2 regions of the Desulfonauticus submarinus genome follow, and region 2 is predicted to be linked to the other one. Evidence: predicted binding sites of a transcription regulator. Region 2 holds the regulator's gene; the other holds the start of a gene.
What was found. The regulator HrcA, encoded in region 2, represses chaperone genes, less so after heat shock. The targets are predictions, from matches to a motif close to TGTTAGCACTCNNNNNNNNNGAGTGCTAACA.
Positions count from the first base shown of each region.

Region 1: the regulator HrcA is predicted to act here: its motif matches at 1,958-1,988, upstream of groES (co-chaperone GroES).

Region 1 is NZ_FNIN01000018.1:15,961-20,396, forward strand. Features, by position in the region: gene BLP60_RS10175 (methyl-accepting chemotaxis protein) at 1-1,750, shown strand, start outside; gene groES (co-chaperone GroES) at 2,071-2,358, shown strand; gene groL (chaperonin GroEL) at 2,387-4,018, shown strand; gene BLP60_RS10190 (cobyric acid synthase) at 4,142-4,436, shown strand, end outside.
Region 2 is NZ_FNIN01000003.1:92,883-97,318, reverse strand. Features, by position in the region: gene dnaK (molecular chaperone DnaK) at 1-1,083, opposite strand, end outside; gene grpE (nucleotide exchange factor GrpE) at 1,177-1,752, opposite strand; gene hrcA (heat-inducible transcriptional repressor HrcA) at 1,776-2,798, opposite strand; gene rfbD (dTDP-4-dehydrorhamnose reductase) at 2,920-3,780, opposite strand; gene rfbB (dTDP-glucose 4,6-dehydratase) at 3,770-4,436, opposite strand, start outside.

The DNA.
Region 1 (4,436 bases), on a different contig from region 2:
TTTTGTGCGGTTGTGGAGAGAAAAAAATGCCAAAAGGCGAGGTGTGTGGGTAGATATTTCTGATGATATTTCTAGCTTTAGGAAAACTGTTTTAACTGTTGCTAGGACAGGTAACAAAGTGTTGGGTATAGAAATTGGTAGAGGTGGATTTTCTTTAAGAGGAGTTTTACCTATAAAAGAAGGAGATAGGCTTTTAGGTTCAGTAGAAGTTTTGGTTGATTTTAATTCTATTTTAAAGGCGGCTAGCAAATCCAAAGAAGAATATTTGGCTGTGTATATGGATAGTAGTTATCTACCAATAGCTACAAAATTACAAGATAAGACAAAATTTCCTATTTTAGGGGATAAATTTGTACAAGTCTATGCACCTAATGAAAAGTTAAATATGCTTTTTGATATTCAATTGTTAGAGAAAGGGTTAGATGGCTTAGTAGTAAAAGAGAAAAATAATTTTGGTGTTGTAGCTTTTCCCATTAGAGATTTTAGTAATAAAGTGGTTGGAGTTTTGGCCTATGCTTTTGATGATAGCAGGCAAGTAGCTTTAGTGAATAATTTGAAACATATTTTATTAGGAGGAGTCAGCCTAATATTAGTGATTTTTCTTTTAATTGGAGTAGGAGTTGTTAGAAGATTTGTGTTAGTTCCTATAGATATTTTGAGAGATTTTGCAGTAAAGGTTGCTAAAGGAGATTTAAAAGCTTCTTTACGTTTTAAAAGTGATGATGAGTTAGGAGAACTTGCTACTGCTTTACAAGAAATGGTGGTAAATTTGAAAAATAAAATTAAAGAAGCTCAAGAAAAGAGTCTTTTAGCAGAGGAGGCTACTAAAAAAGCTAAGAAGGCATTGGCTGAAGCAGAAGAAGCACATAAAAAGGCTGCAGAAGCTACTTTAGCAGGAAAGCTGGAAGCTGCAAAAAGAGTAGAAGAAGTAAGTAAAGTTTTAGAAAAACACAGTACGAATTTATTAGAGAAAATAAACAAAACTTCTTCTGGTGCTAGTTTTCAGAGACAAAGAATACAGGAAACAGCAACTGCTATGGGAGAGATGAATGCGACAGTATTAGAGGTAGCTAGAAATGCTTCTGAGTCAGCTAAAATTTCTGAGGAAACAAAGGAAAAGGCGAATGCTGGATATGATTTGGTTAGTAGAGCAAATGAGATTATGGGAGAAGTTAAAGAAAAATCAGATACAATGAAAAATGCTATGGATAAGTTAGGAGCTCAGGCTCAGGATATTGGAAAAATTATTACAGTGATCGAGGATATTGCAGATCAAACGAATTTATTGGCCTTAAATGCAGCTATTGAGGCAGCAAGGGCAGGAGATGCAGGAAGAGGTTTTGCTGTAGTAGCTGATGAGGTTAGAAAACTAGCAGAAAAAACAATGCAGGCAACAAAAGAAGTTGGAGAAGCTATTGAAGAAATTCAAATAGGGACAAAAAATAATATTCAACATGTAGATCAAGTAGTCCAAATAATTGCTAAAACAGAAGAATTAATTACTCACTCAGGTCAAGCGCTTGAGGAAATTGTTCAATATGCAGAAAGAGCTGCTGATAGTGTTACTGCAATTGCAACTGCTTCAGAGGAACAATCTGCAGCTAGTGAAGAAATTAACGCTCAAATTGAAGAAATTAATAAAATTGCTGAGCAAACAGAACAGATAATGCAAGAAGCAGAAAAATCTGTGACCAGATTGGCAGAGCAAGTAGAAAATCTAAAACATATTATTGAAGAATTAAAGTCTTAATTTGATTTTATTCCCTTTTTTAAAAAATGTACTTGTCAATAAAGGCGCCCTTTTGGGCGCCTTTGATATTTGTTTGGTAAATAAGAGTATTAGGTTAATGTTTATTCTTTTATTTTTAAAATGAAATAGAGAGCAAAATTGGGGAATTAGTTTATATCTTTTATGTAACATATTGATTTTATTTAAAATTATATTTTTTTAAAAAATTTTTAGCACTCACTCTTGACGAGTGCTAATAGCGTGCTTATATGAGCCACCGTCTCAAGTATTAGTGTAAAAAATACAGTTTTGACAAGAAAAACCTTGAAGGAGGGATTGGTATGAATCTGAAACCTTTACATGACAGAGTATTGGTAAAGCGTTTAGAAGAGGAAGAAGTTACAAAAGGTGGAATTATTATTCCTGACACTGCTAAGGAAAAGCCTATTAAAGGCGAGGTAGTAGCTGTAGGGCCTGGAAAGGTCTCTGATGATGGCAAAACAATTCCTATGACTGTAAAAGTAGGAGACAAGATTCTCTTTAACAAATATGCTGGCACAGAAGTAAAGATTGAAGGTGTTGAGCACTTGGTTATGAGAGAAGATGATATTTTAGCTATTATTGAGTAATTAAAATTTTAAGTTAAGGAGGAAGGAAATGGGTGCTAAAGTTATAAAATTTGATGTAGACGCTAGAGCCAAATTAAAAAGCGGTGTAGATATTTTGGCTGAGGCTGTAAAAGTAACCCTTGGTCCTAAGGGGAGAAATGTAGTAATTGAGAAATCTTTTGGTTCTCCAACCATTACTAAAGATGGTGTTACAGTAGCTAAAGAGATTGAGTTAGAAGATAAGTTTGAGAACATGGGCGCACAGATGGTAAAAGAGGTTGCCAGCAAGACCAGTGATATTGCTGGTGATGGTACAACTACTGCTACTGTTTTAGCCCAAGCCATTTTTACAGAAGGTTTAAAGTTAGTAGCTGCTGGTCGTAATCCTATGGCTATTAAGCGAGGTATTGATAAAGCTGTAGAAGCTTTGGTTAAAGAATTAGAAAGGGTTGCTAAACCCACTAGAGATCAAAAAGAAATTGCTCAAGTTGGTACAATTTCTGCTAACAACGATCCTACCATTGGAAATATTATTGCTGAAGCAATGAGCAAGGTAGGAAAAGAAGGTGTAATTACTGTAGAGGAAGCTAAAGGTTTAGAGACTACTTTAGATGTAGTAGAAGGTATGCAGTTTGATCGTGGATATCTTTCTCCTTATTTTGTCACTGATCCTGAGAAAATGGTTTGTGAATTAGAAGATGCTCTTATTTTGATTCACGATAAAAAGATTTCTTCTATGAAAGACTTGTTGCCTGTGTTAGAACAGGTAGCTAAAATGAGCAAGCCTTTACTCATCATTGCTGAGGATGTAGAAGGTGAAGCTTTGGCTACTTTGGTAGTGAATAAACTTAGAGGTACTTTACAAGTTGCAGCTGTAAAGGCTCCTGGCTTTGGTGAGCGTCGAAAAGCTATGTTACAAGATATTGCCATCTTAACTGGTGGTCAGGTTATTTCTGAAGAGTTGGGTGTAAAATTAGAAAGTGCTACTATTAATGATTTAGGTAAGGCAAAAAGAGTAATTATAGATAAAGAAAATACTACAATTGTAGATGGTGCTGGAAAGCCAGAAGATATTAAGGCACGTATTAAACAAATTCGTGCAGAAATTGAAGAAAGCACCTCTGACTATGATAGAGAAAAATTACAAGAACGTTTAGCTAAGATTGTTGGTGGGGTAGCTGTCATCCATGTTGGAGCTGCTACTGAAACTGAGATGAAAGAGAAAAAGGCAAGAGTGGAAGATGCTTTAAATGCTACTAGAGCCGCAGTAGAAGAAGGCATTGTTCCTGGTGGTGGAGTAGCTTTAATTCGCTGCTTGTCTGTTTTAGATGATATTAAACCTGCAGATGATGATGAGGCTGCAGGTATAGAAGTTGTTCGAAAAGCTGCTCAAGCTCCTCTTATTCAGATCTGTAAAAATGCTGGTTTTGAAGGAGCTGTAGTAATTGAGAAGGTAAAATCTATGAAAGATGGTGAAGGTTTTAACGCTGCCACTGGAGAGTATGAAGACCTTTATAAATCTGGTGTAATTGATCCTAAAAAGGTAACTAGAATTGCCTTGCAAAATGCTGCTTCTGTAGCTTCTTTGCTTCTTACTACAGAGGCTGCAATTGCAGAAAAACCAGAAGAAAAGAAAGACACTCCTCCTATGCCTGGTGGTGGAATGGGTGGAATGTATTAATATTAATCTTCCAGTTAAGTTATGCTTTAAAAAGGCCACCTATGGGTGGCCTTTTTTATTGCTTCTTGCGTTTCTATGGCTTAACATTGATTATAATTAATATAGATAAAAAGGTTGATTTTGATGAGTATTGTGCATGGTGGAAATGTTTGGCGTATTGCTAGAGAATTAAAGTGCAAACCAGAAGAAATTTTTGATTTTTCAGCAAGTTTAAACCCCATTGGTCCGCCTAATTGGATAGAAGAAATTGGGAAGACTTTTTTATCTAAAGCTACTCATTATCCTGATATAGAATATTGGGAGCTTAGAGAGAAAGCGGCTTTTTATTATGGTGTAAAAATTAGCCAAATTTGGCCTCTTAACGGTTCTTCAGCTCTTTTTCCGTTGTTACCTTTTTTAAAAAAAGTAAAACAAATAA
Region 2 (4,436 bases):
TGGATTAACACCTTTGTGTGGTTCCTTACCAAAAAATTCAGCCACTTTTTTCTGAACTAATGGCATTCTGGTCATTCCACCTACTAAAATTACTTCATCAATATCAGATGGTTTTAATCCAGCATCTTCTAAGGCTTTTTTACATGGTTCAATACTTCTATCTACTAAGTCCTCTACTAATTTTTCTAATTTTGCCCTACTTAGTTTAATATTTAAATGCTTGGGACCTGTTTGATCTGCTGTAATAAAAGGCAGATTAATATCTGTCTCTAAAGAGCTAGATAATTCTTTTTTGGCTTTTTCTGCTGCTTCTTTTAAGCGTTGTAAGGCCATTTTATCTTGAGAAAGATCAATTCCATTTTCTTTTTTAAATTCATCTACTAAGTAATTAATAATTCTTTGATCAAAATCTTCTCCACCTAGAAATGTATCTCCATTTGTTGCTCTTACTTCTACTACACCATCTCCCACTTCTAATATAGAAATGTCAAAGGTTCCTCCTCCAAGGTCATAAACTGCAATTTTTTCATTCTTTTTTTTGTCCATTCCATAAGCTAAAGAAGCAGCGGTAGGCTCATTTATGATTCTCTTCACCTCAAGACCTGCAATTCTACCCGCATCTTTGGTTGCTTGTCTTTGACTATCATTAAAATATGCTGGTACGGTGATAACTGCTTCTGTAATTTTCTCTCCTAAAAACTCCTCAGCATCTTTTTTTAGTTTTTGCAAAATCATCGCTGAAATTTCAGGAGCACTATATTTTTTGTCGCCAATTTGAACATATGCATCTCCGTTTGGTCCAGGTACAATTTTATATGGACAACGTTCTTTCCATTTTTGAATCAATGGATCATCAAATTTTCTACCCATTAATCTTTTAATAGCATATACAGTGCGTTCTGGATTGGTTATAGCTTGTCTTTTTGCAATTTCTCCAATGAGTCTTTCCTTATCTGTAAAAGCAACTACCGAAGGAGTGGTTCTTCCGCCCTCAGGGTTAGTAATACACTTAGGATCTTTTCCCTCCATAAAGTATACACAGCTATTAGTTGTACCCAAATCTATTCCAATAATTTTACCCATTTTTTAAATCCTCCTATCTTCTTAATTTTTTTATTGTTTTCAAAAGTTAAGTCTAATTTTTCATTTGTAAAGACTTTTTATTGAAAAAAAATATTATTTTGCACACTTTTTGCTAACAATAACCCTTGCAGGTCTAAGAAGTCGGTCATGAAGTTTGTATCCTCTTTGATACATTTGGCACACCATACCTTCCTCCATATCCTCTCGTTCTTCTTGGGCCATTGCTTCATGAATATTTGGATCAAATTTTTCACCAACTTCTCCTACAGGGATTAGACCATATTTTTTAAGCACGTCTCTGAACATTTTTAGGGTCATTTCTATGCCTTCAGTTAAACTCGCACATTCATTTTGTTTTTGAGAGTGGCTTAGAGCCAGTTCCAGGTTATCTATAATTGGTAAAAGGTCTTCCAATAGAGTAGAAGTGGCAAATTTACAAAACTCTTCCTTTTCTCTAGCTAAGCGTTTTTTTAAGTTTTCTGCATCAGCCAAAGTTCTTAATACCAACTCCTCTTTTTCTTTTAGCTGAGCACATTCAGGACATATTTTTTCTTCGCATAGTTTTTTTAGTTCTTCGTTACTTAAAGAAATTTCTTTGTCTTTGTCTTGTTTCTCTTGTGTTTTTTTAGAAGAGATGTCCTGTTTTTGAGATTTTTCTTTTTTACTCATATGTCCTCCGTTTTATACTTATCTTAATAGAATTCTTGAAATATTTCAGTAAGCACTTTGGATATTAAGTCAACACGTGGAATAATTTTAGGATAGTTCATATAGATAGGACCTATTACACTTACTACACCATAAGCTTCATCTTTTATGGAATAAGGGCATGATACAACACTATAGTCTTCTAATGATTCTAGATCTTCTTCTCCGATTAATATACTTAATCCATTTTCTTCTATTGTTTTATCTAATATTTCTAGAAGTCTAGATTTTTCTTCTAAAAAATGAAATAATTCTTTCATTGTTTGAATATCTTTTATTTGTTCTTTATCCAATATATTGATAGTACCTTCTACAAAAACTTTACGATTGTTATCATCAAATGTTTTTTGTGCTACCTGCATAGCTTTTTGATAAAGATTTTCAAATTTAGCATGTGCTTGTTGCATTTCTTCTAGTATTTTTTGTCTTACAATATAAAGAGGTAAACCTTTAAATTTTTCATTTAAAAAATTACTAAATTTGATTAAATCATCTTTAGTGATATCTTTATTAACTTGAATGATTTTATTTTGAACAAGTCCTTCTTCTAGAACTAAAATGGATAAAACTAAACCAGGTTTTATCCACATAAAATCTATTTGTTTCCAATGAGTTAATTTTTTTTGAGGAGACAAGACCAAACTTACTTGTTCTGAGACAGAGGATAAAAGTTTACTCGCGCTACTTAAAGTTTTTTCAAGGTCGGGCATATTTTGTTTTAATTTATTTTCAATTTGTTTTTTTTCTTGATGACTAAAAGGAGCAGGAGTAAATAGTTTTGTTATATATAATCGAATTGCTTTTCCTGTAGGAACTCGACCCGCAGAAGTATGAGGTTGTCTGAGGTATCCTTTTTCAGATAAGTCTGCCATGATATTTCGAATAGAAGCAGCACTTAAATTAAGAGTAGAACGTTTTGCTACTGTACGAGAGCCTATAGGATTTTTGGTTTTGAGAAAATTTATTACAATGGTATTTAATACTTCTTGTTCTCTTGGTGTTAACATGGTTTTGTCCTTTTGAGGCTTACGTTGATAGTTTATAGGTAAATACAAAACTAATTATGAGAAATTTAGGTGTCAAGCAAGAGGGAAAATGACATATAGAAAATTTTTACTGAATAAAAAGTTAAAAGTGAAAAGAATAAAGATATTCTCTTAATGCTTGAACCCACGGGCGAGGAGTTATTCCTGTTTGTTCTGTGAATTTTTTTGTGCTTAAAACCGAATAGGTTGGTCTTTTAGCAGTTTGGGGGAATTCATGAGAGGAGATAGGAATAATTTTACATTGTAGGCCTAAACAATGTACAGCTTCTTGAGCAAGTTCGCACCACGATGCTTGACCTGAATTTACTATATGAAAAATTCCTGTTGCATTGGTATTTACAAGTTGAAGAGAATATTTTGCCAAATCATAAGTATAGGTAGGAGATCCAACTTGATCGTGAACTACATTTAAAGTTTGTTTTTCTTTAGCAAGATTTAAAATTTTACTTACAAAATTAACTTTTCCTTGACCAAAAAGCCAAGCAGTTCTGATAATTAAAAGTTTTAGATTTGTTATTTCCAAAAGATTTTTTTCTCCTTCCAGCTTTGTTTTCCCATATATGTTTAGAGGACAAGGAGGATCTGTTGGTTCATACGGAGACTCTTTCTGCCCATTAAATACAAAGTCTGTGCTATAGTGAATTAGATAAATACCTAGTTCTTTACATACATTGCCTAAAATTACAGGAAATGTTCTATTTAATTCTATTGCTTTTTTTTGTTCTTGTTCTGCTTTGTCTACCTGAGTATAAGCAATGGTATTAAAAACATAAGAAATATGGTGTTTTTGAATAAAATTTTTAAGTTCTTCAGAGGAAAATATATTAAATTTATTTTTAGCTGGAGAAATTGCTTCCCACTTGTTTTTATTTAAGATATCTGTAATTGCTTGACCTAATAAACCTGTTTGTCCACCTAAAATAAGAGCTATTTTATTTTCCATACCACTTTTCCATAAATTTTAAGTATTCTCCAGATTGAACTTGTTGTATCCATTGAATATTATTTTGATACCATTTTAAAGTTTTTTCTAGCCCTTGTTCAAAATTAACACTTGGCTTAAAACCAAGTGTTTTTTGGGCATAGCTGAAATCCATGGCATAACGAAAATCATGGCCTGGTCTATCTTGGACAAATTTAATAAGCGAGTAGGGTTTCCCCAAAAAATCTAGAATAGCTTTTACTACCTCAATATTTTGTTTTTCTGCATTGCCACCTAAGTTGTAAATTTCTCCAGGTACTCCTTTTTTAAGGGCAAGATCAATACCTTTACAGTGATCTTTGACAAAAATCCAATCTCTTATATTGGTCCCTTTTCCATAGATAGGAATAGGTTGATTGTGAATTGCTTTTAGAAATGCAAGAGGAATTAATTTTTCTGGGAATTGATAAGGACCATAATTATTAGAACATCGAGTAATGATAACTGGCAAGTTATAGGTTTTAAAATAGCTCCTACATAATAGGTCTGCACTTGCTTTAGAGGCAGAATATGGACTATTGGGAAGTAAGTGAGTATCTTCTGTAAATTTGCCGTTTTTGCCGAGAGAACCATATACTTCATCTGTAGAAATATGAATAAATTTTTTTATTTGAACT